Regions from separate parts of the Pseudarthrobacter sp. NIBRBAC000502770 genome, predicted to be linked through region 3. Evidence: predicted binding sites of a transcription regulator. Region 3 holds the regulator's gene; each other region holds the start of a gene.
What was found. The regulator HrcA, encoded in region 3, represses chaperone genes, less so after heat shock. The targets are predictions, from matches to a motif close to TTNGCACTCGNNNNNNNCGAGTGCNAA.

Region 1 (10,968 bases), 810 kb from region 3:
GGCTCCGTGCGGGTGGCCGGCGGGGGACCGGGGGACCGGGAACGTTTTGAAGCCGCCGCCGCGCGCGCCGGGATTGCCGTGGGATCAGGGCCGGTGGTCAACCTCATCGGATTCGGCGGCAAACCGGCGGGCGGGGACATCGCCGTGTCCCTCGACGCCCCCTGGCTACTCCAGGGGTCCAGCGCCCCGGTGAAGCTGGCACTGTACGGACGAACCGATGCCGCCTTCGACGCCTTGGCCGCCGTACTGGCAGGGAAGGCCCCGGCCCCGGGAAAGCTGCCCGCCGCCGTCGGGCCCTTCCCGGCCGGAACCGGCTGCCCCTGAGCCCCTGGCCGCGCATGCCCGCAGGAACGCTTTAATGGTCTGGTGCCCATTCTGAATAAAGACATGACCCTCTGCATCTCGCTCTCGGCCCGTCCCAGCAACAACGGGACCCGGTTCCACAACCACCTTTACGGGCAGCTGGACCTGAACTGGATCTACAAGGCGTTCGCGCCCACCAACCTCGAACAGGCCATCGCGGGTGTCCGCGGGCTGGGCATCCGTGGCTGTGCCATCTCCATGCCCTACAAGGAAGACGTCATCGCGCTGGTGGACGAGATGGACCCCTCCGCCAAGGCCATCGACTCCGTAAATACCATCGTGAACACGGACGGGCATCTCAAGGCGTACAACACGGACTACACCGCCATCGAACAGCTCCTCGCCACCAATGAAGTCCCTACCGACTATTCGGTGCTGGTGCAGGGCGCCGGCGGCATGGCCAAGGCCACCGTTGCAGCCCTCCGGGACGCAGGATTCCGGGACGTCACCGTCATCGCCCGGAACGAGGCCGCCGGGCGTGCGCTGGCGGACCAGTATGGCTTCCAGTGGCGTGCAGCGCTCGACGGCGGGACGGCTGACCTGATCATCAACGTCACCCCGATCGGCATGGCGGGCGGCGCGGAAGCTGACACAATGGCTTTCCCTGCCCAAGCCATCGACGCGGCCCGCCTGGTGTTCGACGTGGTGGCGCTGCCCGCCGAAACACCGCTGATCCGCGCCGCCCGTGTGGCCGGCAAACCAGTGATCACGGGGGCCGAGGTGGCCACCATCCAGGCGCTGGAGCAGTTCGTCCTGTACACGGGCGTGCGTCCCACGCCGGACCAAGTGCGGGCGGCCGAGGACTTCATGCGCGCCCAGTAAGGCGTGCGTCAGGCGGGCTCCACCACGATGGCCACCCGGTCCTCGCCGATGCGCGTCAGGACCAGGGTGGCCGTCCTACCGCCCTTCTTCGCGTTCTTTCCGCCGGGCAGCAGCTGCTTCCGCAGCTCTTCCGGAGTGACCGCCGTGCCGCGCTTCTTGATGTCCAGCACGGTGATGCCCTCCTGCTTTACCCAGGCCTTGAGCGCCTTGACGTTGTACGGCATGACCTCCAGGACCTTGTAGGCACGGGCGAACGGGGTGGCCAGGAGCCTGGGCGCGCAGATGTAGGCGATGTGTTCATCCACCAGGTGGCCGCCGAGCTGCAGCGCCACGTCCGCCACCAGCCCGGCACGGATCACGGCGCCGTCCGGTTCATACAGGTACCCCTCCACGGGGCCCACCGGCGCGGCAGGGCCCGCGCCGAAGTCCTCGGCACTGGTCAACTCCGCAGGTGCCTGCGGCCCCAGGACCAACGCGGCGCGGCGGACTCCGGGCCGGCGAACGCCGTTGAACCACAGGGTCACCTCCGTGACGTCGCCGGCCACCGACACCCACTGCGCCTCGCAGCCCGCAGGCACGGACTCGTGCGGCATGCCCGGGCCCATCTTCACGCCCACGGCCTTGCCCTGGGCAGCCAGTGACTCCACGAAGGACAACGGCGGCGAGAATGCCTCAGGGTCCCAGATCCGCTTGGTGCCGGAGCTGGAGGTGACCCGCCGGGCCGGGTCCAGCCAGACGCCGTCCATCCCGTCCAGGGGGACGGACGAGGCGTCGGCATGCACCACCGTGGCGTTGGGGAAGGGGATGAGGTTCACGGTGGCGCAGGCCGCGGTGGTTTCGTCCATTTCGACGGCAGTGACGTTGAGGTCCAGGGAGGCCAGGGCCAGGGAGTCCGCGCCCAGGCCGCAGCCAAGGTCCGCCACGTGGCTGATCCCGGCGGCCGCGAACCGCCGGGCGTGGTGGGCGGCGACACTCAGGCGCGTGGCCTGTTCCAACCCAGCCTGCGTGAAAAGCATCTGCCGGGCGAATTCGCCGAATTTGGAATCCGCCCTGGTGCGCAGCCGCGATTGCGTCAGGACGGCCGAGACGAGTCCTGCAGGGTGACCTGCCTTCCGGAGTGCAGCGTTGAGCTCGAACGAGTCCTCATCGCGGTATGGGCCCAGGGACGCCAGCAACTCCCAGCCCTCCGGGGTCAGCAACGGTGCGATTTGGTCCTGTGCCATCTGGTCCTGGGGAGCGTGAGCCATGGGTTCCAGCCTAGTGGAGGAGTGCATGCGCGGGATGCGGATACTGTTGAATCCATGGATGAGAGCGCAGCCCCCCGCGAGCCCGATGACCACGAACCGGGGGACCACGGGCCGGCCAGGTTCGCCCGTCCCGTCCTGATTGCCGCCGCCGTGGTGGCCGTGGTCTGCATCGCATTGATGGTGATCATCTTCCTGTTGGACACCTTCAACGCGACCGTTTATTCGGTGGGCGGCAAAAACGTCCAGGACAACACCCAGGAGGCCAGGGACATCCGAGGGCTGTACGACGGCGCGCGGGCCGGGAGCATCTTCTTCCTCGTTGCTGCGCTCCTCGCCGCGGCAGTGTCCGGCTGGGTGCTGTACAGGGGACGGAACCAGGACGACGGCGATGCCGAGGGCGGCGAGGACGTGGACTTCGACGACCTGGGCCGGTGACGACGCGGGGCACCGACCACCCGGGCTGCCGGGATGGGGTGCCTACCATCCCCGGCGGCCCACCGCCGTCGGGCGCCAGAGGGTGTACGCCCATGACGAAACGTTGGCACTCACCTTGACCGAGTGCTAACCCTTACATAGAGTCTTCATTAGCACTCTCCCTAGGAGGGTGCTAACACATGAAGAGCTGCCAGCCAGGCTGCTGCCGGCACCGCGACGACGGTTTGCCAGCTACGGCGGAAAGCTTTCCAGTCCACGAATTTGCTGACGAAAAGGAGAGGTCCGAGTGTCGGTCTCTATTAAGCCTCTTGAGGATCGTATTGTTGTCCGCCCGCTCGAAGCCGAGCAGACCACGGCTTCCGGCCTGGTCATCCCGGACTCCGCACAGGAGAAGCCGCAGGAAGGCGAAGTTGTTGCAGTTGGCCCCGGCCGCTTCGAAGATGGCAACCGCGTTCCCGTTGACGTAGCAGTTGGCGACGTCGTCATCTACTCCAAGTACGGCGGAACTGAAGTCAAGACTGGCGGCACCGAGTACCTCGTGCTGTCCGCCCGCGACGTCCTGGCAATCGTCGTCAAGTAAATCTTCGGATCCCCGTGCTGCCGGCCATGCTCATGCTGGCCGGCAGTGCGGGGTTTCTGTCTTTGAAAGGACAAAACCATGGCAAAGCAGCTTGCGTTTAACGACGCTGCCCGCAGGTCCCTTGAGGCCGGCATCGATAAGCTCGCGAACACCGTCAAGGTGACGCTCGGCCCCCGCGGCCGCAACGTCGTCCTGGACAAGAAGTGGGGCGCCCCCACCATCACGAACGACGGCGTCACCATCGCCCGCGAAGTGGAACTGGACGATCCCTACGAGAACCTTGGCGCCCAGCTGGCCAAGGAAGTAGCCACCAAGACCAACGATGTTGCCGGCGACGGCACCACCACCGCCACGGTCCTGGCCCAGGCGCTGGTCAAGGAAGGCCTGCGCAACGTTGCAGCCGGCGCTGCCCCCGGCCAGATCAAGCGCGGCATCGAGGTTGCGGTTGAGGCCGTGGCTGCCCGCCTGCTCGAAAACGCCCGCCCGGTCGAGGGCACCCAGGTGGCTAACGTTGCCGCCATCTCGGCGCAGAGCGACGAGATCGGTGAGCTCCTCGCCGAGGCCTTTGGCAAGGTGGGCAAGGATGGCGTCATCACCATCGAAGAGTCCTCCACCACCCAGACCGAACTGGTCCTCACCGAGGGCATGCAGTTCGACAAGGGCTACCTGTCCCCGTACTTCGTCACCGACGCGGAGCGCCAGGAAGCAGTCCTCGAGGACGCACTCATCCTGATCAACCAGGGCAAGATCTCCTCGATCCAGGAATTCCTGCCGCTGCTCGAAAAGGCCCTGCAGAGCTCCAAGCCGCTGTTCATCATCGCCGAGGACGTTGAGGGCGAGGCCCTGTCCACGCTGATCGTCAACCGCATCCGCGGCACCCTGAACGTCGTGGCCGTCAAGGCTCCCGGCTTCGGCGACCGCCGCAAGGCCATGCTGCAGGACATCGCCACCCTCACCGGTGCACAGGTTGTCTCCCCGGAACTGGGCCTGAGCCTGGACTCCGTAGGCCTGGAGGTGCTGGGTACTGCCCGCCGCATCACCGTCACCAAGGACAACACCACCATCGTGGACGGCGCCGGTTCGGCCGAGGACGTGGCTGCACGCGTCGCCCAGCTGCGCGCCGAGCTGACCCGCACCGACTCCGACTGGGACCGCGAGAAGCTCCAGGAACGCCTGGCCAAGCTGGCCGGCGGCATCGGCGTCATCAAGGTTGGCGCTGCCACCGAGGTTGAGCTGAAGGAAAAGAAGCACCGCATCGAGGACGCCGTGTCCTCCACCCGCGCTGCCCTCGAAGAAGGCATCGTGGCCGGTGGCGGTACCGCCCTCATCCACGCCCTCAAGGCACTGGACGAGGACGCTTCCGTGAAGGCCCTCGAAGGCGACGCCGCCGCAGCTGTCGGCATCGTCCGCCGCGCACTGGTGCAGCCGCTGCGCTGGATTGCCCAGAACGCCGGCTTCGATGGCTACGTTGTCACCTCCAAGGTTGCCGACCTGGAGACCAACAACGGCTTCAACGCCAAGTCCGGCGAGTACGAGGACCTGATCGCCGCGGGCGTCATCGACCCCGTCAAGGTCACCCGTGCAGCCCTCCGCAACGCGGCCTCCATCGCCGCCCTGGTTCTCACCACCGAGACCCTGGTCGTGGAGAAGCCGGCCGAAGAGGACGAGCACGCAGGCCACAGCCACTAGGGCTGCACCTTAGCGGCTTTCCGCTGAAAAGGCTGGTCCGGCATCTGCCGGGCCAGCCTTTTTCATGCCCTTCACAGGATGCCAGGCTAGGTTGCTGGGCCCACGCCGCCAGGGTCCCTGGCCGAGCGAAGCGAGGTTAGGTTGCGGCCATCTCGGACGTCTGCACTTCTCCTCCGCGTTCGTACACCAGCGAGACCGCCCCTTTCGGGAAGCTGCGGGCCGGCTCGGCCAGCGTGAAGGTGGAGGGCACCGTTCCAGTGCCGAACAGGCGCTTTCCCTGGCCCAGGACCACCGGATACAGCCAGAAATGGAGCCGGTCCAGCACATTGGCCGCCATGAGGGACCGGATCAGTACCCCGCTGCCGAACATATGGATCTGCCCAAACCCGTCCCGTAGGCCGCCCGCGGCCGCGGCATCCGGCAGGACAGTGGTGCCGGCCCAGTCCGGGTCCGCCATTGTGCCGGAGACAACGAACTTGGGGACCCGGTTGAGGGCATCGGCTATGTCACCGGACTGGTGGGGCCAGTAGGACGCAAAGATGTCGTAGGTCTTCCGGCCGAGGAGGAGGGCATCCATCCGGCTGATCTCGTCCGCTATCGAGGCGCCGGCCTCGTCGTCGGACACCGGCGCCTGCCAGCCGCCGAACGCGAATTCGCCTTCAGGGTCTTCTTCACGGCCGCCCGGCGCCTGGTACACGCCGTCGAGGGTGATGAACAGGTTTGCCACGATGATCCCCACGCGCACATTGTGGACCCGCGCCTGCACGCTGTCCAGTACTCCGATCCAGGGTGCCGGTGCAGTGCCCGTGGCAGGATGGTGCCATGCTGCTCCTTGAGCTCGTGGAAACCACTAAAGCCGTCGCATCAACCCGGTCCCGGCTGGCAAAGGTGGACGCCCTGGCCCACCTGCTGCGCCGGCTGGAACCGGCGGAGATTCCGACGGCGGTGGGCTTGCTCAGTGCCAAGCCCCGCCAGGGCCGGGTTGGGGTTGGCTGGAGCGCCGTGGCTGCGGCCAAGGCGGAACCGGCAGCGGAGCCACGCCTCACCGTGTCGGATTTCGATGCCGCGCTGGACCGGCTCCTGGCAACAGCGGGCAGCGGGTCGGGTGCGGAACGGGCCGCCATCCTCCGGATGCTCATGGCTGCCGCCACCGAACCCGAGCAGTCGTTCATCGCCGGCGTCCTGCTTGGGGAACTGCGCACCGGCGCCCTGGAAGGAGTGCTGACGGACGCCGTCGCACGCGCCTCGGACCGGCCCGTCGACGCAGTGCGGCGTGCGGCCATGCTCTCCGGCGACCTCGGCGGTACGGCGCTTCTTGCACTGACGGGCACCCCCGCGGAACTTGACACCGTCGGCCTGGTGGTGGGCCGGCCGGTGCAGCCCATGCTCGCGGCCAGCGCCGGCAGCGCGGGCGCGGCCCTTGAAGCCACCGGGGAGGCTTCGGTGGAATATAAGCTCGACGGCGCCCGCATCCAGGTGCACCGGTCCGGCAGCGACGTGCGCATCTTCACCCGCAACCTTGCCGATGTAACGCACCGCCTGCCCGAGGTGGTGGACCTGGTCCGCGGGTTGCCGGTACAGGACATTATCCTCGATGGCGAAACCCTCGCCCTGGATGAAGAGGGCGCCCCGCGGCCCTTCCAGGAAACCATGTCCCGCTTTGGCGCAGGCGCAGTCCGGGAGACGCTGCTGCACCCCTGGTTCTTCGACGTGCTGCACATCGACGGCCGTGACCTGCTGGATGAACCGCTGGCCACCCGCATCGACATCCTCAACCGCGTGGCCCCTGCACACCGGATCCCGGGGGAGGTCACCGCCGACCCCGCCGTCGCCGAGCGCGTTTCGCAGGATGCGCTGGCCGCGGGCCATGAGGGCGTGGTGGTGAAGGCGATCGACTCGGTCTACGCCGCCGGCCGGCGCGGATCCAATTGGGTGAAAGTAAAGCCGGTGCATACCTACGACCTGGTGGTGCTTGCCTGCGAATGGGGCTCGGGACGCCGGACAGGGATGCTGTCCAACCTGCACCTCGGGGCATTGGATCCCGGCGGCGACTTCGGCGAACCCGGCGGCTACGTGATGGTGGGCAAGACGTTCAAGGGCCTTACCGATGAACTGCTGCGCTGGCAGACGGCCAGGTTCCAGGAAACTGAGGTGCGGCGCACCGCCGGCACCGTATGGGTTGAGCCGAAGACCGTCGTCGAAATAGCCATTGACGGCGTGCAGCAGTCGCCGCGCTACCCGGGCGGGATCGCCTTGAGGTTTGCCCGGGTCAAGCGCTACCGGGAGGACAAGGCCCCGGCCGAAGCGGACACCATCCAGACCCTCCGCTCCCTGCTGCGCCCGTAGTCGAAAGGAACCGTTGTCCGTCAGTTGCGGCTTCTGCTGCCCTGGCGCAGTAGGGTCCGGGCCTCACCATCCGGCAGGCGCTTGGAGATCATGCGGTAGAAGAGCAGGACGGCAACGGCGGCCACCACGATGCCTACAAGGTTGAGCAGCAGTTGGAGCGCGGAGCCTGCAGCCTTCGGGTATTCGCCCAGTACCAAAGCTACCGCCACGTATCCGGCCGCCGGCACGGTGGTCACGGAGATGAAGACACCGATCAGGGCGGCCGAGCGGCGGCCGATGATGGACAGCATCCCGGCGATTCCGGCCAGGATGGCAACGATCAACGAATACGGGCCGGGGTGGTAGATGAACTCCACTGCCGAGCCTTTGTCCAGGGCATCGCGCGGAAAGAGGCCCAGCGGGATCGACAGCCACGCCGTCAGTGCGGCCAGCAGCATCGCAACCGGGAAGCCCACGGCCAGGGCTACTGCGGCACGGCGGCCAAGCCTCCACTTTCGGGTGGCGATCGAAACCGCGAGGGCGGCCAGTGGCCCGAACTCAGGACCCACTGCCATGGCGCCCACAATGGCAATGGGGGAGTCGGTCACAATACCGATTCCGGCGAGTTGGGTTGCCAGGACCAGGAAGGCAAGGAAGTTCCAGGTCAAACGGGAGTCCTCGCCGGTCTGCCGGGTGACGTCCTCCCAGATCACGGCGTCTGCGCCCTCACCCGGGGCGGCGCGCTCAGCCTGGTCGGCGTTCCGGGACAGCACGAATTCGGGTGTGGACATGGAAATGGACCCAACATCGCGGACCTTCAGGATGCTGAGCTTCTCCAGAAGTTCCTCCACTGATTCCCGGGCGACCAGGACTTCAATGACATCGCCCTCTGGCACCACGGAGGCACCCCGGACCACAGTGACCTCTGCCGTTCCACGCTGGTCGCGGCAGGTCTGCACGGTCACGTCGGACAGCTCCCCGGGCACACAAATCCGCAGCTGGACAACCACGCCCGCTCCCTTCCACGACTGGGCCCAGCATAGTCTGAACCGGCGGCGTGATTGGCTGTTGGACAGCGCGTTGGCTAGGCTTGATGCTTTGGCTGGCGGCTGTTGTGAGGGGTTCTAGTGTCCGTAACGGAAGCCCCGAAGGCACCCGGATCCGGCCCCGCTGAACGCCCGCGGAAGCCCACTTTCCGTCCGGAGGTCCAGGGGCTCCGGGCGCTGGCTGTCCTGATGGTGGTGGCCTACCACGTGTGGCTGGGCCGGGTGTCCGGCGGAGTCGATGTCTTCCTGCTCATCTCGGCCTTCCTGCTCACGTTGTCGTTCGTCCGGAAAGCCCAGTCAGGCAAACCCTTCAAGCTGCCGGCGCACTGGCTGCACCTGTTAAAGCGGCTGCTGCCAGCCGCCGTCGTGGTGATCCTCGGCGTGCTCGCCGGCACCTGGCTGATCCTGCCGCAGGGCCGCTGGCCGCAGGTACTGGACCAGGCCTGGGCGTCCCTGCTGTACAGCCAGAACTGGCTCCTGGCGGACTTATCTGTGGACTATTACGCGCAGGACCACGCCGGTGCCAGCCCGCTGCAGCACTTCTGGTCCCTGTCCATCCAAGGGCAGGTCTTCATCCTGTGGCCGCTGGTCTTTGCCGCCGCGGCAGCCGTTCTGGCCGGGCTGCGCAGGGTATCCCGCCTGCAAGGGCTGACGTACCGCGGCCTGCTGGCCGTGGTTTTCGGTGCAGTCTTCGCGGTGTCACTGGCCTACTCCGTTGGCCAGACAGCCACCAACCAGGCCTACGCCTACTTCGACACCCGTGCCCGGCTCTGGGAGTTTGCACTGGGCTCCCTGCTGGCGCTGGCGCTGCCGTACCTGCGGCCCGGACGCATGGTGCGCATTGCCCTGGGCTGGGCCGGACTGGCCGCGATGATTTCCTGCGGACTGGTGCTGACCGTTGACCGGTCCTTCCCGGGGTACGTGGCACTGTGGCCTACGCTTGCGGCCGCCGCGATCATCGTCGCCGGGCAGACCGGCAGCCCTTTCGGCGTTGACCGCCTGCTCAGCAGCCGGGCCGCCGTGGCCCTGGGCGACAACTCCTATGCCCTTTATCTGTGGCACTGGCCCGTCCTGGTGCTGGCGCTCGCAGCCACCGGCGTCGAAGCGCCGAACCTCATGCAGGGCCTCGGCATCGTTGGAGCCGCCATCGTCCTCGCCGTCCTGACCACGCGCTTCGTGGAAAAGCCGTTGCGGGACTGGCACTGGCCCAAGCTCCGAACGTGGCGGACCGCCGTCGTCGTTGTTGCCTGTGGCGCTGTCCTGGCCGGGCCCGTCGCGGTCTGGCAGACATCACTCACCGCTGAGGAAAGTGCGACGGCGGCACAACCGAGGGAGCTCACGCCCGGGGCGCTGGCGCTCACCCCGGAGAACGAAGACTCGCCCGCGCCGAGAGCCCGCACCATCCCCGGGCCCACGGCCCTGGACAACGATTGGGCCGGCATCGACTCGCCCTGCACCGGTGCCAACGCCACGGCCGACCCCATCCTGGAGGGCTGCCGGCAGGAGCTTCCGGAGGAACCGGCCACCCGGCGCATCGTGGTCCTGGGCGACTCCCACGCCCAGCAGTACCTCGCCGCCCTGGCGCCGGTGGCAGCGGCCCGTGGCTGGGAACTGGTAACGCTGCTGATGCCTGCCTGCCGCTTCGGAGCCGAATCGGACGCCAGGAACGCCGAATGCAACGCCTACAACCGCGCCAGCTCCGCCTACGTCCTGGAACACCGGCCGGACGCCGTGTTCACCGTGGCGTCGCTGACCCACGAGGACGCCCCGTTCGAAACTGAGGTTCCGGGATACCTCGATGGTGTGAAGCCGTTCGCGGATGCGGGAATCGAGATCGTGGGCATTCGGGACAACCCGCGCTTCACCTTCAATATGCCGCAGTGCGCCCAACGGAACGGGGCTGGCGCACCGGCTTGCAACCCGCCGTTGGCCGAGTCCCTGGTGGAGCCGTCGCCGCTGGAAAACTACCGCGGCAAGCTTCCGGGGCTTCACCTGATGGACATGAGCGACTTCATCTGCGCACGGGGCGTCTGCCCGGCCGTGGTGGGGAACGTGTACGTCTACAAGGATGACAACCACCTCACCAGGACCTATGTCGAGTCCATGATTCCCATGTTCGAACAGCGGCTGCTGGCTGCCACCGGCTGGAGCTGAGCCATCCGGGCTGCCGGGCCGCGGGTGGGGTTGCTCACATTGTCGGCGTGGAATAGGGGGATCGGCGCCGAGGTTCTAATATTTACTCAACACTTTCTGCCCCCGGAACGCCGCCTTGCGCGGTGCTCCCGCAGGATCGTCTGCACAGGCCAGTTCCGTAATCACGGGCTGGTCATCGGCTGCAACCCCTACCCGTGACCCAGCAACCAAGGTAAGAGGCGCACTCATGACCGAGCCCGAACACAATCCCTTTGGCTTCATCGGCCTGACCTACGACGACGTCCTGCTCCTGCCGGGGCACACGGAC
Region 2 (10,968 bases), 1.4 Mb from region 3:
TGACTGCAACGCCGCCGGCCAGCTTGGCCAGGCGCTCCTGCAGCTTCTCGCGGTCGTAGTCGGAGTCGGAGTTCTCGATCTCGGCGCGGATCTGGGAAACGCGGCCGGCGATCTGGTCGGCGTCGCCGGCACCTTCGACGATGGTGGTCTCGTCCTTGGTGACAACTACCTTGCGGGCCTGGCCCAGGAGCTCCAGGCCGGCAGTCTCCAGCTTGAGGCCAACTTCCTCGGAGATGACCTGGCCGCCGGTGAGGACGGCGATGTCGGCGAGCTGGGCCTTGCGGCGGTCGCCGAAGCCCGGAGCCTTGACGGCGACGGACTTGAAGGTGCCGCGGATCTTGTTCACGATCAGGGTGGCCAGGGCCTCGCCCTCGATGTCCTCGGCAATGATCAGCAGCGGCTTGTTGGACTGCATGACCTTTTCCAGGACAGCAACCAGTTCCTTGACGTTGGAGATCTTGGAGTTGACGATCAGGATGTACGGATCCTCAAGGACCGTTTCCTGGCGCTCAGCGTCGGTGACGAAGTAGGCGGAGATGTAGCCCTTGTCGAAGCGCATGCCTTCGGTGAGTTCCAGCTCCAGGCCGAAGGTGTTGGATTCCTCGACCGTGATGACGCCTTCCTTGCCCACCTTGTCCAGGGCTTCGGCGATGAGGGCACCGATCTCGTCGTCACCGGCGGAGATGGAGGCGGTGGCCGCGATCTCTTCCTTGGTTTCGATTTCCTTGGCGGAGTTCAGCAGTTCGGCGGTGACGGCGTCAACGGCCTTCTCGATGCCGCGCTTGAGGGACAGCGGGTCGGCGCCGGCAGCAACGTTGCGCAGGCCTTCCTTGACCAGGGCCTGGGCCAGGACGGTTGCCGTGGTGGTGCCGTCACCGGCAACGTCGTCGGTCTTCTTGGCAACTTCCTTGACCAGCTCGGCGCCGATCTTCTCGTAAGGATCGTCCAGCTCGATCTCCTTGGCGATGGAGACACCATCGTTGGTGATCGTGGGGGCGCCCCACTTCTTTTCGAGGACGACGTTGCGTCCACGCGGGCCGAGGGTGACCTTAACGGCGTCGGCGAGGGTGTTCAGGCCACGCTCAAGGCCGCGGCGTGCCTCTTCATCAAATGCAATGATCTTGGCCATAACGGCAATAGTCCTTTCGGGACAGTCGTTAAGAATGAACCTTCGCTGCAGTGCCCGCGACGGACGATCCTTTGCCGGAGGCCTCTGTATGCCTCCGGGCGGGGATCTCACTGAAGTGAGGTGTTTCTTTCGCTCCTCGACCGGTGCCGTGCGCTGCCGGCCGGAACCAGGCGTTGCTTTAGCAGTCGGTACGTCAGAGTGCTAAGTCAATAATTAGCACTCCCCAGGTGAGAGTGCAAGCGAAAAGACGCGTAACGCCCCGCAGGCAGGGTCCGCTTCGCCCAGGGCGATCAGCCGGAGTGGCCCGCCGTCTCCCGGCCGGACAGAGAGGGGTTGTTGTCGGCCCCGAAGGTGTACACGGAGAAAGCGGCCGAGGTGATGTCCCCGTTGGAATCGAAGGCAACCGGGCCCGATTCGCCGTCGTAATTGATGTCCGGGCTGCCTGCGAGACCACCGAGGCACTCCTTGTAGCTCAGGCAGGGGGCGGCCGGCGCGCCGGCACCGGAGGAAGCCGTTCCCCCGGAGACCGGGACCAGGTTCGCGGCAATGGAGCGGCCGGCGTCATCCTGTGCACGGGCCGCGGCCAGGGCCGCCAGTGTGACGGCGTCGTAGGTTTCAGCGGCGAAGGAGACATCCTTGAGTGCCGGGTCAACGGCCAGCAGTTTCGCCTGGAACGCAGCGCCGGGCAGCTGCCCGGGCACGACGGCGCGGGCACCTTCGAGTGTCCCGGGTGCGAGCCCGGACCCGTAGCGGGCAAACGCGCCGTCGCTGAGGATGATCCGGGAGCCGGCAACGCCTGCACTGTTCAGCTCCACCAGGGCGTCCCGTGCACCCTCGCGGGCAATCACGACGACGGCGTCCGGCTTGGCCTTGGACGCGGAGCGGGCGGCCTCGGCGGCAGCACCGGCTTTGAAACGGGCGCCCGGCAGGACCGTGAGTCCGGCCCCTTTGGCTGCCTCCGAGACGGCCGCCGAGAGGTCCTTGCCGTAGGAGCCTTCCTGGTACAGCACGCTGATCGTGGCGGCGCCGGCGTCCTTGGCAAGTTTGGCCAGCACGGGTCCTTGCGCGACGTCGGCCGCTGCGGTCCGGAAGTAGTAGCCTCCGCTCGCCAGCCCGGAAAGACCGGCAGCGGTATTGGCCGGCGAGATCAGGGGGATGTGTGCGCGGGACAGGATGTCCGCTGCTGCCGGGGCGTGGCTGGAGTCGGTGGGCCCGATCACCACGTCCGCTTTGGCGGCCGCTGCGTCGCTTGCCTGCTTCGCCGTGTCCTGGTCCTGGTGCACCGGAAGGAGCTCCACTGGCCGGCCTTTATGTCCGCCGGCGGCGTTGATGTCCTGGATGGCAAGCTTGGCGGCGGCCAGTTGCGGGGCGTTGAGGAAGGCGTTGTCACCGGAGTTGTCCAGGATGACGCCCACCCGGAGCACACCGTCGCCGGAAGCCTCGGCAGGTTCCACCCTGGCGTTGCCGCCGGTGCCGGCGCATGCACCCAGCGAAAGGACGGCTCCCAGGGACAGCGCGAGTACCGGCATGGCTCGGGCTCCGGGACGCAATGCGGGCATCACTGCGCGGGCCGGACGTTTTCCGCCTGCGGACCTTTTTCGCCCTCGCCGACATCGAGCTGGACCCGCTGGCCTTCGGCCAGGGCACGGTAGCCCTCCCCCTGGATGGCGGACCAGTGGACAAAAATGTCGTCACCGGAACCGTCAACGGTGATGAAGCCGTAGCCCTTTTCAGCGTTGAACCATTTGACGGTTCCCAGTGCCATGATCAACAACTCTTTCCATCGGGGGCCGGGTGGAGACCAGACCGGCGTAATTGGACGGGGTGTGGCTACCGGTAACCCGGGCCAAGGACAACGACGAGTGGTACCTGGAACTCGGTACTGCTCACCACGGTGGGGATGTTCAACAGCCCGGCGAGTTGCTGGGCACTGGCCAGTTGCTGCGGGCCGGCATAGAAAATCACGGAGGACTTTTGCGGGGCGCCGGACCAGTTGCCCACCGGGCCGAGCCGCCAGCCGTCGGCCTGGACCGTGCCGCCTACCCGGCTGGCCAGCCCGGCCGTGCCGGCGGCGTTGTAGACAGCCACTGCCTGCGTCCTGTCGACCACGGCCTGCTGGGTGGCCGACGACGTGGGCGCTGGCTCGCTGACCTGGGTTGGCCCGGCAGAGGGGGACGGCGTGGGTGTCCCCGTGGCGGCGGAGCCGGCAGCCTGCGTGGCCGTGGGCGTGGATCCGGTGCCGGCCAGCGGAGCTGACTCCACGCTTGCCGATGCCTGGCTCGCGTTGGCGTTGAAGCCGAGTTTGGGAAGGATCAGGAAGGACACCAGCCCAATGGCAAGGGCTGCCATTCCCACCGCCAGGATGGGCCAAAGCCGTACCCGGGACGGGGCCGAAGCCGTCCGGTGGACACCTTGTCGCGACGCGGCCTCGGGGACCTTGTCGAATTCATCGCGGGCGTATCTGGTCATGGTGGAAGGACATCCTTGTTGATTGCGGCTGTTGTCCCGGCCTGGAGCGTCTCTAAGCGTCGGATCCCAGGCGCCGGGCAGTACGCGCACGGTGGCGCGACGTACGTAGTCTACGCAATCTCTTGACCAGCATGGGATCGTGGGCCACGGCGTCCTCGCGGTCGATCAGTGCGTTGAGGAGCTGGTAGTAGTGGGTTGCGGAGAGGTCAAAGAGCTCGCGAATGGCCTGTTCCTTGGCTCCCGCGTACTTCCACCACTGCCGTTCCAGCGCCAGCATCTGTTGTTCGCGCTCCGACAGGGAGGACTCGCGGAGGATGAAATCCGCCAGGAGGGACTTCTGCGGATCCTGCTCCGGCAGGTGTTCCCGGGCCGGTTCCGCCACGGCGCACTCCTTCGCTGGTTACGGTCAATGTCTTACCCCTATGCTAGCCGCCGAATAACAGCAGTGTCATTCGGCGGCCCGGGCTGCCGCCGCACGGTGCCTGGTCTCCACAGGGTCCCTGCGACAATGGAACGATGGTTGAATCGGATGCGCTGTTTGAGCTCCAGCAGGACCCGGCGGACACGCTCAGCTTCGCCGGCCTGGCCGAGCTGCCGCTGGCAGAGCTCATGGCCCCGGACTGGGCCGCGGCACTGCAGGGCGTGGAAGCTCAGCTGCGGAAGGTGCTGGCCTTCCTGGCAGGCGACGAGGCGGCCGGGCACCAACTGCTGCCGCCGCCGTCGAACGTCCTGCGCGCTTTCCGCCAGCCGCTGGCCGGCGTGAAGGTCCTCATCGTGGGCCAGGACCCCTACCCCACGCCTGGACACGCCGTCGGCCTGTCATTTTCCGTCGACTCCCGCACCCGGCCCCTCCCCCGCAGCCTGGTAAACATCTACCGGGAGCTGGAATCCGATCTGGGCATTCCCCCGCGCGTCCATGGCGACCTTTCGGCGTGGACGCAGCAGGGCGTGCTGCTCCTGAACCGGGTCCTGACCGTCAGGGCCGGCGCGGCCGGCTCCCACCGCGGGAAGGGCTGGGAGGAAATTACGACGGCGGCGGTCACGGCGCTGGCCGCACGGAAGGCCCCGGACGGGTCGGGGTTGCCCTTGGTGGCCCTTTTGTGGGGCAAGGAGGCTGAGGGGGTCCGGCCGCTGCTTGCCGGCGCCCCGGCCGTCGCCAGCCCCCACCCCAGTCCCCTGTCCGCGTCCCGCGGGTTTTTTGGCTCGAGGCCGTTCAGCAGGGTGAACCAACTGCTCCGGGAACAAGGGGCATCTGGCGTAACCTGGGAACTCCCGCCGCTGCCCTAGCTAGGCTTGCCCTATGAGCACTGTCCCCGCCGCCACCAGCGCAACCAAGAAGAGCCGTCCGCAGGTCAACCTCACCGTACTGCGCAAGGAGCAGCTGTCCCCGCACATGGTCCGGATCGTGGCCGGCGGAGAGGGTTTCGGCGACTTCATCAACAACGGGTTCGTTGACCGGTACGTGAAGATCATTTTCCCGCAGCCGGACGTGCAGTACCCCTCCCCGTTGGACCTGGAGGTTGTCCGGGAAACCATGCCGCGCGACCAGTGGCCCTTCACCCGCACCTATACGGTCCGCTGGGTGGACCCGGAAACCCGGGAACTGGCCATCGACTTCGTGGTCCACGGCGACGAAGGGCTCGCCGGTCCTTGGGCGGCCAAGGCCCAGCCGGGCGAGACCCTGACGTTCACCGGCCCGGGCGGTGCGTACAATCCCAATCCCGGGGCCGACTGGTATCTCTTTGCCGGTGACGAAGCGGCCCTGCCTGCCATCGCCGCCAGCATCGAGGCCCTCCCGGCAGGGGCAACCGGCCTTGCCTTCCTGGAGGTGGGCTCCGAAGCCGACATCCAGCCCCTTTCGGCGCCTGCGGGTCTGCAGGTGACCTGGCTGCCCCGCAACGGCACCCCGGCCGGTTCCAGCGACCTGCTGGTCAAGGCCGTGGCGGACGCCGAATGGCCCAGCGGCATGGTGGACGTCTTTGCGCACGGCGAACGCGGCTACATGAAGGCGCTGCGGGAGGTCCTGTTCAAGCAGCGCGGCCTCGAACGCGGCCAGGTGTCCCTCTCCGGTTACTGGGCGCAGGGCCGGGTGGAGGACGTGTTCCAGGCTGAAAAGAAACTTCCGGTCGGCCAGATCTAGGTTTTGCTAGCGGCGGCGCGCCCGGCGCCGCTCGTTGCTGGCAAGGCTGCGGGTCAGGGGGCGGGCCAGCACGTCGCCCAGGACGATGCCCCCTGCCGTGCCCAGCACGATGGCACCGGCACTGAGCATCCCGCCGGCGCCCGCCAGGACCTCGGATTCCTCAACGGTGAGCACGTACATTGACCGGAATATTGTGAGGCCAGGCAGCAGGATCAGTGCCGCGGGCACCGCCACTACCAGCTGCGGTGCCCCCATGCGCAGTGCCACCACCCGGGCGAGCAGGCCAATGACGACGGCGGCGATGGCAGGTGAGAACCGGTCGCCGATACCCAACACTCCGCAGCCGAGCAGCACCAGGTAACCGGCGACGCCAACGGCCGCCGTGGGCAGCAGCAGCTTCCAGGTGGTCTGTTCCGTGATGCCGATGGCCATCACCGCTGCAGCCACGAAGAGAATGAGGACCCAGAGGTCGTAGGCGGGCGGGAAAGTCTGGGTGACGTCGATGCGCTGCAGGCCGGTGAGCTCCCCCACGACGAAGGCAACGGCGATTCCTGCCACGATGGCGCCGAAGGTCAGGAGGGTGGACAGGAACCGGCCCGCCGCGGTTACGGGGAAGCCGTTGATGGCGTCCTGCACGGAGGACACCAGGCGGCCGGTGGGCAGGAGCAGCAGGATGCCGCCCACCACCACAATTGACGGTGACGTGGTGAGCCCCAGCTGCCACAACAGCAGTGCCAGGATGGTGACCACAAAGGAGCAGCTGGCGGTGATGAAGAAGTCAGGGACCCGCCAGCGTCCCAACTGCCGGGCCAGCAGGCTGATTCCGATATTTGCCGCGAACGCGATCGCCGATGACACCGGGCCGCCGCCCAGAACTCCCACGAACACCGCCGCGAAGATGCCGAACGCCACGGTAACCATCCACCGGGGGTACGGCTTGGGACTGGTGATGGCCTCGTTGAGCCTGCGGATCGCCTCGTCACGGCCCACGCCGCCGGCGACGATGTCGGTGACCAGCTGGTGCACCTTTGCCAGGCCCGCGTAGTTGTTGGTCCATGACCTCACCACGCGCAGCAGGGCGATGGGAGTCTGGTCCTTGGGCGCGTAGTTGATGCCGACGGACTGGTTGGTGATGTCCACCTCGATGTTCTTCAGCCCCAGGGCGGCCGTGACCGCGATGATGCTGGTTTCGACTTCGAGGGCTCCGGCGCCGTAACGGAACATGGTTTCCGCCAGGTGCAAGGCAAAGTCCAAGGTCTTGCGCGCTGAGGTGTCCACGCCGCCCACCTGGATGGTGGGGTTGGCGTACGGGCTGCCCGCCAGCCGGTCCACAATGCTTAACGGAGCCGTGGGAGGGTTCTCGCCCTGGACCAGGCGGCGCAGCATCCGTTTGGCCGCAGCATCCTGCCGGAGCTGCGCAGGGGTCAGCGGTTCAGTCTTGGGCAGGCCGTCAGTTGTCGGCCTGGACCCGGGCCGTTCGGGCCGGTTGGTCATGCCCGGTTCCTCCCTGTGCGCGGTTGATGGACTGTCAGGATGGGCGCTTCAGCGGCAGTTTGCCCAGCAGTGTGCGGGCGGCCGCCGCGGCGGACCTGGCGAGCTTGTTGGCATGGAAGATGGCCGGACGCACCGGCAGGACGAAGTCGCCCACCAGCTGGACCACCTCACCGCCGAAGCCCTTCTTGAACTCGTAGCCGCCGTGGCCTTCCTCGTCCTGCCCGGAGATGCCGAACGTGCCATAGAAGTTGTAGCGCGGGTAGCCCTTCTCCAGGGCGTGCAGCATCATTCCCCAGTAGAGGGAGGTTGCGCCGTTGAAGTAGATGTAGTCCTGGACGGTGCCTCCGATGACGCACACCACCTCGTCGCCGTAGCAAACAAAATGGATGGCTGCCACGGTTGCCGTTCCGACCGAGTCGGGGAAGCGCTCGATGTCCTTCAGGCTCCGCTCGTAGCTGTCCACCAGGTCCTGGACCACCTTGAGCCGGTTCGCCTTCTTCTTGCTGCCTGTCTCCTCAACCTCGCGGCGGAGTTCGGCTGCCGTGGCTGACTCCGCGGCCAGGCGTTCGGTAATGGACTTGCGGTAGGCCGGGATGTCGATCTTGGCCATCATCAGCTTGGTGAATTCCGCGGAGGTGGTGCGGAGCAGGTTCTCGTAGTAGGCGCGTTCGCGGTACACGAAGCCCTTTTCGTCGCCGGCGCGGCTCAGTGCGCCGTAGAAATCGTCGAGGGTTTCCAGGGTGGCCTGTTCGAGGAAGACGCCGTTCTTCTCCGCCTTGCGGATGGCTTTCCGCGTCCGGTAGCTGGTGCCCATGATCAGTTCTTCGGCGTCCTGGATCCCTACCAGGTTCTTGATGAACATCCAGTTGACGTTGACGAAGTTCATGTCCAGGCCCTGGTGCTGGAATCCCAGTCGCTCCAGGTCTGCCACCAGCGGCCGGTTGTCTTCGACGTCCGGCTGCTCCGCGCCGTCGGCGTCCCGGGCGATGTACCGGATGTTGGGAGAGATCCGCAGCTCAGCGGCTTTGCGGCCGGCCGCATGCTTGCGGAGGAGCCCGACGACGTCGCCCACCAGTTCGCGGTCCGTGTAGTCCATGAGGGGGCCCTTGGCGCATTCGCAGACGGTGTATCCCAGCCGGGTGGTGGTGAAGTTGAGCTTTCCGGCGGCGACAAGTTCGCCGTCGCGCCGGACTCCGAAGAGTTCCACCTGCTGTCCACGGGCGCGCTGGAAGCGGGCAAAGTCGATGGACTGCAGGAAACTGTTCTGCGGGTGCTTCAGGGCGAAGGCCTCGAAGTCGGCGTCGCTGAGGTTGGCGTACTGAAGCCTGGTAGCGGCGGAAACTGTGTTCAAGGGGTGACCTTCTTCTCGACTCTTCGCGGCCAGGGGGCTCACGGGGCGGACGGTATTCGGGGCAGGCTGCACAGGGGTGCGGCCCGGCGGGTGCCTCGGTGTTGGAGCGTGGTGGAGGCTGGTCAGTAGAACTGCTGGCCGGTGCGTGCGGTTTCGATCCGGCGGAACACCTTTTCTCCTCCGTTGACCCAGAGCCGGTGCCGGAGTGGGGACAGGACGTAGTCGTGGCAGCCCACAAAGTCGGTGACGGTCTTGGTGAAGCTGGTCTTGAACATCCCCATGCCGTAGAGGTTGTGGGCCTTGTCCTTGATGCGCGCAGCCGGCGGGGTTCCACAGAAGTCGTATTCCGTGCAGCCGAGTTCCTGCATCCGTTTAATGGCAGTCCACTGCACCAGGTGCGAATCCCCGTATTGCTTGCGGTTCTGGGTGGAGCCGCCGTCCTTGTAGGTAGCCTTGGCACCGTAGTTGATCACGAAGGCGCCGACGCTGGGTTTTCCGTCCTCGTAGGTGAAGAAGAAGTTGCCCTGGCCGCGGTTGCAGAACTCGTCCCAGAACCGGGCGTAGTAGTCGTAGCTGCGGAGCGGCATGGATCCCTTTGCGCTGACGGTATTGGCCATCAGGTCGTACAACGTCCGGTAGGTTTCCGGCCCATGCTCCTGCCGGACCACCTGGCAGCCCTCACGCTCTGCACGCCGGATGGCGTTCCGGGCGCGGGAGGAGACGGCCTTGAACACTTCCTCTTCCGTGCCGGAGATGTCCAGCAGGGCGGTGGAGTCGTTGGACTGGATGTTGGGGGCCTTGGCCAGGTTGGCCGCTGCGAGTTCCCGCCGCGCGTCGTCGGAGTCGATGATGTCCGGTTCCACCTTGATGGTGAAGACGTTCAGCCTCCTGCCGCGGACCAACCGGGCGCACGCTTCGAGGGCAGGTCCCAGGTCCGCTGCCCCTGCCAGGTCAGGGCCCTTAATGAGGTACCAGAGCCGGCCCAGGACGGGAAAGCTCTTTTCCAGGACCAGGTTGTAGCTGGAGTTCCCTCCGCCTTCCAGCACCAGGAACCGGACTTTCCAGCCACTTCCGTTCTTGACCGATGCGTAGGCGGCGGATTGCAGCATGTTGCCGCCGTTCGGGTTGGCCGTGACGTGCTTGTCCCAGTTCTCAATTTCCTCGGCTGTGGCAAAACGTGCGGTGAATTCTCGCAAGGGGGCCGTGTCCAATCGGGTTTGTGCGCGGTTTCGGTACTTCTGGATGCGTGCGGACATGCAGCCTCAAGTCTAAAGCCTCGGGCGGCTCCGGCTTTTCTTCAGCATCCCTGGAGCGACACCACCCCGTTGTGGCGAGCCACCTTGACGGAGCTCAGCAGGGTCAACAAGGGTTGGGGTATGAAGCTGGATGGGGAACAAGGCATGGCTGCCGCGGGAGGCGGAAGCCGGCCGTACAGCGCAGCCGTGCAGGCCGCTGGGCTTGCCGGTTTCCTGCTGGCCTCACTGCTCGTGGCGGCGCTGGGCGGACTCGCCTCGGCGGCAAACGTCACGGGCTGGTACGCCGCCGCGGACAAGGCCCCCTGGTCCCCGCCCAATGGTGTGTTCGGCCCCGTATGGACCATCCTCTATGCGGCAATGGCCCTTGCAGCGTGGCTGGTATGGCGCCAACGTGCCGATGGGACACGGCAGGCCATGGTGGTTTACGGCATCCAACTGGCCCTCAACCTGGCCTGGACCCCGGCGTTCTTCGCCCTCTATCCTGCCCTTGGCACGGCAGCGCTGTGGCTGGGCCTGGCCATCATCCTGGCCCTGATTGCTGCCGTTACGGTGACGGTGCTGCATTTCGGTCCCATCAGCCGGATGGCAGGGTTACTCCTGCTGCCCTACATCTCATGGCTGGTGTTCGCGGCCAGCCTCAACTGGTGGGCGGCCGTCCACAACTAGGCACCTTGGGTCAGCATTCGACGACGTTGACGGCGAGGCCGCCCATGGCGGTTTCCTTGTATTTGTCGCTCATGTCCTTGCCGGTTTCGCGCATGGTGATGATGACTTCGTCGAGGGAGACGCGGTGGGTGCCGTCGCCCCAGAGCGCCATTTTCGCGGCGTTGATCGCTTTCGCGGCGGCGATCGCGTTCCGTTCGATGCAGGGGACCTGGACCAGCCCGCCGATCGGGTCACAGGTCAGGCCCAGGTTGTGTTCCATCGCGATTTCCGCGGCGTTCTCCACCTGGGCGGGCGTGCCGCCCATGACTTCGGCCAGGCCCGCGGCGGCCATCGAGGACGCGGAGCCGACCTCGCCCTGGCAGCCGACCTCGGCCCCGGAGATCGAGGCCTGTTCCTTGTAAAGCACCCCCACGGCGCCGGCAGCGAGCAGGAACCGCACCACCACATCATCCCGGTCCGCCTG
Region 3 (9,296 bases):
TTCTCTTCCGGTTCGGCATGGTCGTAGCCCAGCAGGTGAAGGATGCCGTGCGTGGTAAGCAGCAGCATTTCGTCCTGCAGCGAATGCCCGGCGTTCCTGGCCTGGACCTTGGCGACCTGCGGGCAGATGGCGATGTCGCCCAGCATGCCCTGGGGCGTGGGCCGTCCGGGTGTCCCGGGGGTCAATTCGTCCATGGGCACCGAGAGCACATCCGTGGCGCCCGGTTCGTCCATCAGTTCAATGTGCAGCTTCTCCATGGCCGGCTCATCCACGAGGAGAATGGACAGTTCGGCCTGCGGATGGATGTAAAGGTGTTCGAAGATGTACCGTGACAGGGCCACAAGCGCGGACTCATCCACCTGGATGCCGGACTCGTTGTTGACCTCGATACTCACGCGTGTTCCCCCCGTTTTTCGCGGCTTGCTGAATGCTTGACGCGGCTCCGCTGGGCTTCGTCCCAGATGCTGTACGCGTTGACGATGTCGCCGACCAGCCTGTGCCTGACGACGTCGGCGGCGTCCAGGACGGAGAAGTTCACGCCCTTGATCCCCTGCAGGATTTCTTCGACGATCCGCAGCCCGGATCGCGTCCCAAAGGGAAGGTCCACTTGGGTCACGTCTCCGGTGACCACCATCTTGGACCCGAACCCGAGCCGGGTGAGGAACATCTTCATCTGTTCCGGCGTGGTGTTCTGGGCTTCGTCGAGGATGATGAAGGCGTCGTTGAGGGTGCGTCCGCGCATGTAGGCGAGGGGTGCCACTTCGATGGTGCCGGCGGCCATGAGCCGGGGAATGGATTCGGGGTCCATCATGTCGTGCAGGGCGTCGTAAAGCGGCCGCAGGTAGGGATCGATCTTGTCGCTGAGCGTGCCCGGCAGGAACCCGAGACGCTCCCCCGCCTCTACCGCAGGGCGCGTCAGGATAATCCGGCTGACTTCCTTCTGCTGCAGTGCCTGCACGGCTTTCGCCATGGCCAGGTAGGTCTTGCCGGTACCGGCCGGGCCGATACCGAAGATCACCGTGTTGGCGTCGATGGCGTCAACGTAGGTCTTCTGGTTGAGCGTCTTGGGCCGGATGGTCCTGCCGCGGCTGGAGAGGATGTCGTGCGTGAGCACGTCCACGGGATTCTGCAGCGACTGCGTGCGGAGGAGGGCCACCAGCTGTTGCAGCACCGCTGGGGTGATGACGGTGCCCCGGGCCACAAGGCCACGGACCTCCTGGAGGAGCCGCATGATGCGGGGAACGTCGCTGACCGGTCCGCTGATGGACAGTTCGTTGCCGCGGGCATGGAAGTTGACGTCCGGGAACTGCTCCTCGATGAACCGCAGTGCCTCGTCATGACTGCCGAGCGACTGAACCATCTGGTCGGAGTTCTCGAAGAGGACTACTTCGGTCCGGATGCCGGGAAGGGAGTGCGGGAATTCCCCCGGACTGCCATCGCCCGTGTTGAGCCGGCGCTTACCATTTGCTGATTCAGTCATGGTGCTGGCCCGCAGGCCCGTGGTCCCCTCAAAGATCGACATCAGTTGTTCGCTGCAGCCGATACCCGATGAACGGGGCACCTGCCGGCGGTCCCTTTATCTTACGCCAGCACACGCCCCGGCCGGATACCTGCCGGGCCAGTGACCTGCACCTCCGCCACCCTGAAGTGCCGTTTGCGGGCAGCGAAAAGCAGCGTTTGGTATCAACTTCATATCGGCCTCATATCGTTCCCGTTGCAGTTGGGGCCGGGGAGGCGAATGTGCGGTTGGGGCGGCCCTCCCCTGTGTAATGCTGGAAATCCAGCATCTGCTGGAACGCCAGGCCGCCAGGGGGATCGGCCCGCCACGCCATGAAAGGACAAGGGCAGGACAGTGCCGGAAACCTCTGTGCCCGAAAGGGCAGGACGACCCATGGGGCGCCTGCGCCCGGCCGTCCTGGCAGGAATCCTGGTGCTCGTTCCGGTCCTCACTGCCTGCACTGCCGAAGGCGGACCAGCCCCCACGGGGACCGTCGCCTCGGTCCCCGCCACAGGCGGCACCATGCCGGACGCTCCCTCCACCAGCGCCCCCCTGGAAACCACCCAGTCCTCCAACAAGGCGCCCGTGTACTGGATCGGCCGCACGGGCGGGAACGTCTTCCTCTACCGCGAGTTCCGGGACGTCCCGGAACAGGAAAACCCGGTGACCCGCGCCCTGCGCGCCATGATGTCAGAGAAACCGCTTGACCCTGACTTCTTCACGCCGTGGCAGAACCCGGACAAACTTGCCACGTCCATTTCAGGCAAGGACATCATCACCGTTGACGTCTCCGCAGATGCCTTCAACAGCAACCTCGACGCTGATATGGCAGCCCGTGCCATCCAGCAGCTGATCTATACGGCCACCGCCGCCGCTGCCAGCTCGGGCCTGATCGACACCGGGCAGCAGGTCCGGGTCCGGATCCTGGTGGACGGCCACACGGACTACGTGGCGTTCGGAAAAGTCCAGCTGGGCGCGCTGATGACCCGGGCCGCCGGCCTAGTGGCACCGGTCTGGATCATCGATCCCCAGGAAAACACCGAGGTGCCCAGCGGCAGCGTGAAAATCACCGGCCGCAGCACGTCGCCGGGGGCAAAGCTGCACTGGCAAATCCTGCAGTCCGGGGACGGTGGCAGCAAATCGCCCTTCCTGACCGGAGAAACCACGGCGGCCGCCGGGCAGGGGCAGGCCGGAGTTTTCACGCTGGCGCTCAACCTTCCGCCGGGCGACTATGAGCTCCGGGTGGCCCAGGCAGGTTCCGGCGGGGAGCCGGACCGCAATGAGGACACGAGGTCCTTCAAAGTCAGGTAGCGGTCCACCGGCCAAGGATGTCGCTTGCAAGCACGACGGCGGCGGGACCGGCTGTGGAGGACCGCAGGACGTGGTGCCCCAACAGGGCAGTCACGGCACCTTTGTCGCAGAGTTTCGTTACTTCCCGCGGGCTGATTCCACCCTCCGGACCGACAATCAGAAGGACTTCCAGGATTCCCGCCCGGGCATTCCCCTGCCACTCTTCAAGGACAGCACGCAGCGGGCGCACTGCGTCTTCGTGCAGGATGACTGCCAGGTCAGCGGCCTCCACTGCAGCGGACAGCCCTGCTGTTTCAACCGCTGCCCGGACTTCGGGAATCCAGGCCCGCCGGGCCTGTTTGGCGGCTGCCGCCACGGCGGATTCCCACTTGGCGTGGGCGCGGGCGGCCCTGTCGCCCTTCCACCGGACGATCGACCGTTCCGACTGCCACGGTATGACGGCGTCGATCCCCAGTTCGGTGGCCGTCTCGATCGCCAGCTCGTCACGATCTCCCTTGGCCAGCGCCTGGACCAGCACCAGCCGTACGTCCGGCATTTCATCCGTGGCCACGGCACCGCACTCCACTTCAAGGCCGGAGGGTGCAGCGGAGACGACCTTTCCGGTCATGCGGGTGCCGGCCCCGTCGACGATGTCCACCGACTCCCCCGGCGACAGCCGTTTAACCGTGACTGCGTGGCGTGCCTCGGAACCGTCCAGGACAAAGTGGCCGCCGGGGGCCATTCCGGCCAGCGACCCGGCGGGTGTGAAGAAGACGGGATTGCTCACCGCTACAGGTTACCGAACCGGTCCCGGAGCTTGGCGAACATGCCGCCGCTGGCAGCGAGCTTTCCCTCGGTGATCTGTTCCCCGCGAAGCTTGGCGAGCTGCCGGAGGAGGTCTTCCTGCGCCGGGTCGAGCTTCGCCGGGGTGTCCACCTGGAGGTGGACCTTCAGGTCCCCGCGGCCGTAGCCGCGCAGGTGGGTGACACCAAGGCCGCGCAGGGTGATGACCTCGCCGGACTGTGTTCCCGGCTTGACGTCGATGTCCTGGGTGCCGTCGAAGGTTTCCAGGTTGACGTCGGTGCCCAGGGCAGCGGCAGTCATGGGGATGTGCAGGGTGGCGTGCAGGTCGTCGCCTTCCCGCACATAGGTGGCGTCATTGTTGACGCGGATTTCCACGTACAGGTCGCCGGCGGGGCCGCCCGCCGGGCCGGCCTCACCCTGCCCGGAGAGCTGGATCCTGGTTCCGGTGGCTACGCCGGCGGGGACCTTGATGGTCAGCGAACGCCGGCTGCGGATCCGGCCCTGGCCGCTGCATTCGTTGCAGGGGTCCTTGATGACGGTGCCGAAGCCTTCGCAGGTGCCGCAGGGGGCCGCAGTCATGACCTGGCCCAGGATGGAGCGGACGGCCCGCTGGACCTGGCCGCTGCCGCCGCAGATGTCGCAGCGCTCGGGGTGGGTGCCGGGCCGGCAGCAGGATCCCTCACAGGTGGGGCAGACCACGGCGGTGTCCACTTCGAGCTTCTTGTTCACGCCGAACACGGCGTCGCGAAGGTCGATCCGGACGCTGATGAGGGCGTCCTGGCCGCGGCGGACACGGGAAGCCGGGCCGGAGCTGCCCCCGGCGCCGAAGAAGGTGTCGAAGATGTCCTGGAATGCGAAGCCCTGGCCCGCGTAGCCGGCTCCGCCGAAGCCGTTGTCCGTGCCGTTCTCGTTGCCCGTGGTGTCGTAGATCCGCCGCTTCTGGGGGTCGGAGAGGACCTCGTAGGCGTGAGTTACTGCCTTGAAGCGTTCCGAGGCATCCTCACCGGGGTTTACGTCCGGGTGGAGGGTGCGGGCCAGTTTGCGGTAGGCCTTTTTGATCTCTTCGCCCGTAGCTTCGGGTGAGACTCCAAGGACGTCATAGTGGCTGCTCAAAGTTCGTATCTCTTCCTTGTTGTACTGCGTTCAGTCGGGCGGCCCGGCCCGTTGTTCCCGGCCGGAACATGCTCCGGCCGCGCGGGTCAGGGCCCCAAAATCCTGGAAAGGTACCGGGCCACTGCCCGGACGGCGGCCATGGTGGTGGGGTAGTCCATCCTGGTGGGCCCGAGGATTCCTACCTTGGCGACGCTGTCGGGGCCGTAGCCGGTGGCCACCACCGACGCTTCGGCCAGGCCGTCGTAGGGGTTTTCCCTTCCGATGCTGACGGCAACGCCGCGGTGGTCCTGGGCCATCTCGCTCAGCAACCGCAGCATCACCACCTGCTCCTCGAGGGCCTCGAGCACGGGACCGATGCTGAGGGGGAAGTCAACGTTTGACCGGGCCAGGTTGGCTGTCCCGGCCATGACCATCCGGTCCTCCCTGGTGTTTTGCGCCAGCCCCTCGAGGCCAAGTGCCAGGGCGTGCGCAGCCTGCCGCTGTGCCTGTGCCGTGCCGGCCACGACGGAGGGAAGCGCCGTGGCAAGCCGGCTCAGCGGCGTCCCGGACAGTGCGGCGAGGAAACGCGTGCGGAGTGCTGCCACTGCGTCGTCGCCCAGGTCCTGGCCGACGTCGATGACCCGCTGCTCCACCTTGCCGCTGTTGGCAATGAGGACCACCAGCACCTTGCGGGGGGCAAGCAGCACGAATTCGATGTGGCGCACCAACGCCTTGCTGAGGTGCGGGTACTGGACCACAGCCACCTGGTTGGTCAGCTGCGACAGCAGCCGGACGGTGCGGTCCAGGACGTCGTCGAGATCGTCTGCGCCTTCAAGGAGGGACTGGATAGCCCGGCGTTCGGCCGCCGACAGCGGCTTGACCGCCGAGATCTGGTCAACGAAAAGCCGGTAGCCCTTGTCCGTGGGAATCCGCCCTGCACTGGTGTGGGGGGCCGTGATTAATCCCTCGTCCTCAAGGGCCGCCATGTCATTCCGGATGGTTGCGCTGGAAACCCCAAGGTGGTGCCGCTCAACCAGGGCTTTCGACCCAACCGGCTCGCGGGAGTGGACGTAGTCCTCCACGATGGCCCGCAGCACTTCCAGTTTGCGTGGCTCGCTCACTCTCCACCTCCATCCATGGTGCAGGGCCCATGCCCCGCCAGATGCCACCTTGTTAGCACTCGACATGCCTAAGTGCTAACAGTCTATTATGCCTTGGCCCGTTGTTAGCATTGGTACCGCTCCGGGCGAAATTCCGGTGCGGAGGACCTAGCGCTAGGCGGATCGAATCCATGGATTACCAAAACTGGGGGCCCCGCGGCATTTCCGCCCCGGCCAAGTCGGAATTGCCCGAGGTGCCGGTGGAGCGGGGCATGGTGCTGGAGGATGTGCAGTCAGGCTGGGTAGGCGCCGTGACGCGGGTGGAAAAGTCCGGAGGGATGCACGTGGTTGCCCTGGAGGACCGCCGCGGGAAGTCCCGGTCCTTCAAGCTGGGCTTCGGTTTCCTCCTGGAGGGCCGCCCCATCAGGCTCATACCCCCGGCGCCGCGGCCGGCTGCCGGCGCTCCGGTTGCCGGCAGGACGGCCTCCGGTTCTGTCCGGGTCGCCGGCCAGCGGGCCCAGGTGGCCAAGGCAAGCCGCATCTGGGTGGAGGGCAAGCACGACGCCGAACTCGTGGAAAAGGTCTGGGGCGACGACCTTCGGGTGGAAGGCATCGTCGTCGAACCCCTGCACGGCATCGATGATCTGGCGGCGGCGGTTGCCGGCTTCAACCCCGGTCCCGGCCGGCGGCTCGGCGTCCTTGTGGACCACCTCGTTCCGGATTCCAAGGAGTCCCGCATTGCCGACGCGGTCATGGCATCCCCCGGCGCGGCCGGGAATGTCCTGATCGTGGGACACCCCTATGTTGACGTCTGGCAGGCCATCCGGCCGGCGGTCCTGGGCATCGACAAGTGGCCGGCCGTGCCCCGCGGACAGGATTGGAAGACCGGGATCCTCAAAGCCTTCGGCTGGCCGCACGCCAACAAGGAGGACATCGGCCTCGGATGGCAGAAGCTGCTGGGCGCCGTACGCACCTACGCCGACCTGGAAGCATCGCTGCTGGGGCGGGTTGAGGAAGTCATCGACTTCCTCACCGTGCCCTGAGGGGCGGACACCGCGCCGGAAGCCAGTATTCTTGGTAGTGCAATGCCGCCTTTTTCAGGGGCATTGCACTACGCGCCCGTATTTGACGTCAGCACCACTTGCATCTCCGAAGGAACAGACTGTGGCAGAAAACGCACGTGATCACAGGGATGGCCAGGGCCGCTCCGAGTACCATGGCGTCCCCGCCAATGCCCTGCCGCTCACGGCCAGCGAAGACCGCCAATGGGCCACGCTGGCACATTTCGGCGGGATCCTTGGCTGTGTCCCCTCGCTGCTGATCTACCTGATCTTCCGCGACCGCGGGCCGTTCACCGCGCAGGAATCCAAAGAGGCGCTGAACTTCAGCCTGCCGCCCACCATCGCCGCCGTGCTGGCCAACATCCTGGTGTTCATCCCCTATGTTGGCAACATCTTCGCCGTGATCGCGACCCTGATCTGGGTGGCGCTGACCTGCTTCTCGGTGGCCGCAGGAATCCACGTCAACAAGGGCCAGCCGCACCGCTACCAGTACAACCTGCGCTGGCTCAAGTAGCGGCGCAGGCCCTCCCCCTGGACGCGCCGGTGGCCGTCAGTCCGGAAGGACGCGGCGGACCACAGCGTCCGCCAGGAGCCTGCCCTTCAGCGTAAGAACAAGGCGGCCCTTGAAAGCGGCGGCCGGCTCCACCAGGCCGTCAGCGATGAGCCCGGCAACCTGGTGCCTGCCCCCGGCGCCGAGGGCCGAAACCTCAAGCCCTGACTGCAGGCGCGCCTCCAGCATCACCCGCTCCATGTTCCTGGTTCCGGCGTCAAGGGTTTCCCGGCCCGCCGCGGGCGAATGCCCCTGGGACAGTCGGTTGGCATAAGCGGACGGGTGCTTCACGTTCCACCAGCGCACCCCGCCCACGTGCGAATGCGCGCCGGGGCCGATGCCCCACCAGTCGTCGCCACGCCAGTAGGCCAGGTTGTGGCGGCACGCGTGCTCCGGGCTCCGCGCCCAGTTGCTGACCTCATACCAGCCGAGCCCGGCGTCGGTGATGAGCTGGTCGGCGAGTTCGTACTTGTCGGCGTGGTCGTCGTCGTCAATTCCCGGCACCTCGCCGCGGCGCATCTGCGCCGCCAGCTTGGTCCCGTCCTCGACAATCAGGGCGTAGGCGCTGATGTGGTCCGGCTGGTAGGACAGGGCAGTCTCCAGGGAGTGGCGCCAGTCGGCCAGCGACTCCCCCGGCGTCCCGTAAATCAGGTCCAGGCTGACATCCAGCCCTGCCTCCCGCGCCCACTGCACCACCTGCGGAACCCTGCTGGGCGTGTGGGTGCGGTCCAGGACCTTGAGCACGTGCGGGACGGCGGACTGCATCCCAAAGGAGACCCTGGTGAAGCCCGCCTCCTTGAGGACGGCAAGGGACTCCGGCGTGACCGAATCCGGGTTGGCTTCCGTGGTGACCTCGGCGCCGTCCTCGATGCCCCACTGGCCGACGGCAGCGCGAAGGATCAGGGCAAGGTCATCAGCCGGAAGCAGGGTGGGCGTGCCGCCCCCGAAAAAGACAGTGCTGAGCTTGCGCTCCGGCAGCCCGGACCGTGCCATCACGGTGCCGGCCAGGGACACTTCCGACACAGCGGTTTGGGCGTAGGCGTCCTGTGACGCGCCGCCGCCCAGTTCCGTGGCGGTGTAGGTGTTGAAGTCGCAGTACCCACAGCGCACCGCGCAGAACGGGATGTGGACATACAGGCCGAAGGCCCGGGCCGCCGCACCGTCTGCTGCCTGGGCAGGCAGCAGACCGTCCGACGGCGCCGGGTCGCCGAGGGGAAGCGTGCTGGGCATCAGCGGGTCCCCTGCTGCGCGGTGGTCACTTCTTCTTGGCCTTGTCCTTCGATTCGTCGGTGGTCAGGGCGGCGATGAACGCTTCCTGCGGCACCTCCACCGTGCCCACCATCTTCATGCGCTTCTTGCCTTCTTTTTGCTTCTCCAGCAGCTTGCGCTTCCGGGAGATGTCACCGCCGTAGCATTTGGCCAGCACGTCCTTGCGGATGGCCCGGATGCTTTCGCGGGCGATGATCCTGGAGCCGATGGCCGCCTGGATGGGCACCTCGAACTGCTGCCGCGGGATGAGTTCGCGGAGCTTCCCGGTCATCATCACACCGTAGGCATAGGCCTTGTCCCGGTGGGTGATGGCGCTGAAGGCGTCCACTTGTTCGCCCTGGAGCATGATGTCGACCTTCACAAGGTCGGCAACCTGTTCGCCGTCGGCCTTCCAGTCAAGGGAACCGTAGCCACGGGTCTTGGACTTCAGGATGTCGAAGAAGTCGAACACGATTTCCGCCAGCGGCAGGCGGTACCGGATTTCCACCCGGTCCTCGGAGAGGTAGTCCATGCCGCCCATGACGCCGCGGCGGGACTGGCACAGTTCCATGATGGCGCCGACGAATTCGTTGGGGGCCAGGATGGTGGCCGACACCATGGGTTCGCGGACCTCAGCGATTTTGCCCGTGGGG

Region 1: groES (co-chaperone GroES) is a predicted target of HrcA. The motif match lies at 2,971-2,997, and genes of this name have one in related genera.
Region 2: groL (chaperonin GroEL) is a predicted target of HrcA. The motif match lies at 1,308-1,334, and genes of this name have one in related genera.

What each region holds. Positions count from the first base shown of each region.
Region 1 is NZ_CP041198.1:2,501,023-2,511,990, reverse strand. Features, by position in the region: gene NIBR502770_RS12035 (glycoside hydrolase family 3 N-terminal domain-containing protein) at 1-324, shown strand, start outside; gene NIBR502770_RS12030 (shikimate 5-dehydrogenase) at 367-1,185, shown strand; gene NIBR502770_RS12025 (class I SAM-dependent methyltransferase) at 1,194-2,432, opposite strand; gene NIBR502770_RS12020 (hypothetical protein) at 2,487-2,867, shown strand; gene groES (co-chaperone GroES) at 3,154-3,447, shown strand; gene groL (chaperonin GroEL) at 3,526-5,136, shown strand; gene NIBR502770_RS12005 (dihydrofolate reductase family protein) at 5,273-5,875, opposite strand; gene NIBR502770_RS12000 (ATP-dependent DNA ligase) at 5,959-7,482, shown strand; gene NIBR502770_RS11995 (DUF389 domain-containing protein) at 7,503-8,471, opposite strand; gene NIBR502770_RS11990 (acyltransferase family protein) at 8,589-10,661, shown strand; gene guaB (IMP dehydrogenase) at 10,888-10,968, shown strand, end outside.
Region 2 is NZ_CP041198.1:253,915-264,882, reverse strand. Features, by position in the region: gene groL (chaperonin GroEL) at 1-1,129, opposite strand, end outside; gene NIBR502770_RS01610 (ABC transporter substrate-binding protein) at 1,420-2,658, opposite strand; gene NIBR502770_RS01605 (cold-shock protein) at 2,688-2,894, opposite strand; gene NIBR502770_RS01600 (LytR C-terminal domain-containing protein) at 2,960-3,598, opposite strand; gene NIBR502770_RS01595 (DUF3263 domain-containing protein) at 3,651-3,980, opposite strand; gene NIBR502770_RS01590 (uracil-DNA glycosylase) at 4,115-4,885, shown strand; gene NIBR502770_RS01585 (siderophore-interacting protein) at 4,899-5,738, shown strand; gene NIBR502770_RS01580 (threonine/serine exporter ThrE family protein) at 5,745-7,232, opposite strand; gene NIBR502770_RS01575 (peptidoglycan bridge formation glycyltransferase FemA/FemB family protein) at 7,267-8,583, opposite strand; gene NIBR502770_RS01570 (peptidoglycan bridge formation glycyltransferase FemA/FemB family protein) at 8,706-9,839, opposite strand; gene NIBR502770_RS01565 (TspO/MBR family protein) at 9,960-10,505, shown strand; gene NIBR502770_RS01560 (L-serine ammonia-lyase) at 10,516-10,968, opposite strand, start outside.
Region 3 is NZ_CP041198.1:1,691,198-1,700,493, forward strand. Features, by position in the region: gene ybeY (rRNA maturation RNase YbeY) at 1-395, opposite strand, end outside; gene NIBR502770_RS08155 (PhoH family protein) at 392-1,480, opposite strand; gene NIBR502770_RS08160 (GerMN domain-containing protein) at 1,892-2,809, shown strand; gene NIBR502770_RS08165 (16S rRNA (uracil(1498)-N(3))-methyltransferase) at 2,802-3,575, opposite strand; gene dnaJ (molecular chaperone DnaJ) at 3,578-4,705, opposite strand; gene hrcA (heat-inducible transcriptional repressor HrcA) at 4,792-5,805, opposite strand; gene NIBR502770_RS08180 (DUF3097 domain-containing protein) at 5,976-6,827, shown strand; gene NIBR502770_RS08185 (DUF4870 domain-containing protein) at 6,949-7,359, shown strand; gene hemW (radical SAM family heme chaperone HemW) at 7,396-8,625, opposite strand; gene lepA (translation elongation factor 4) at 8,651-9,296, opposite strand, start outside.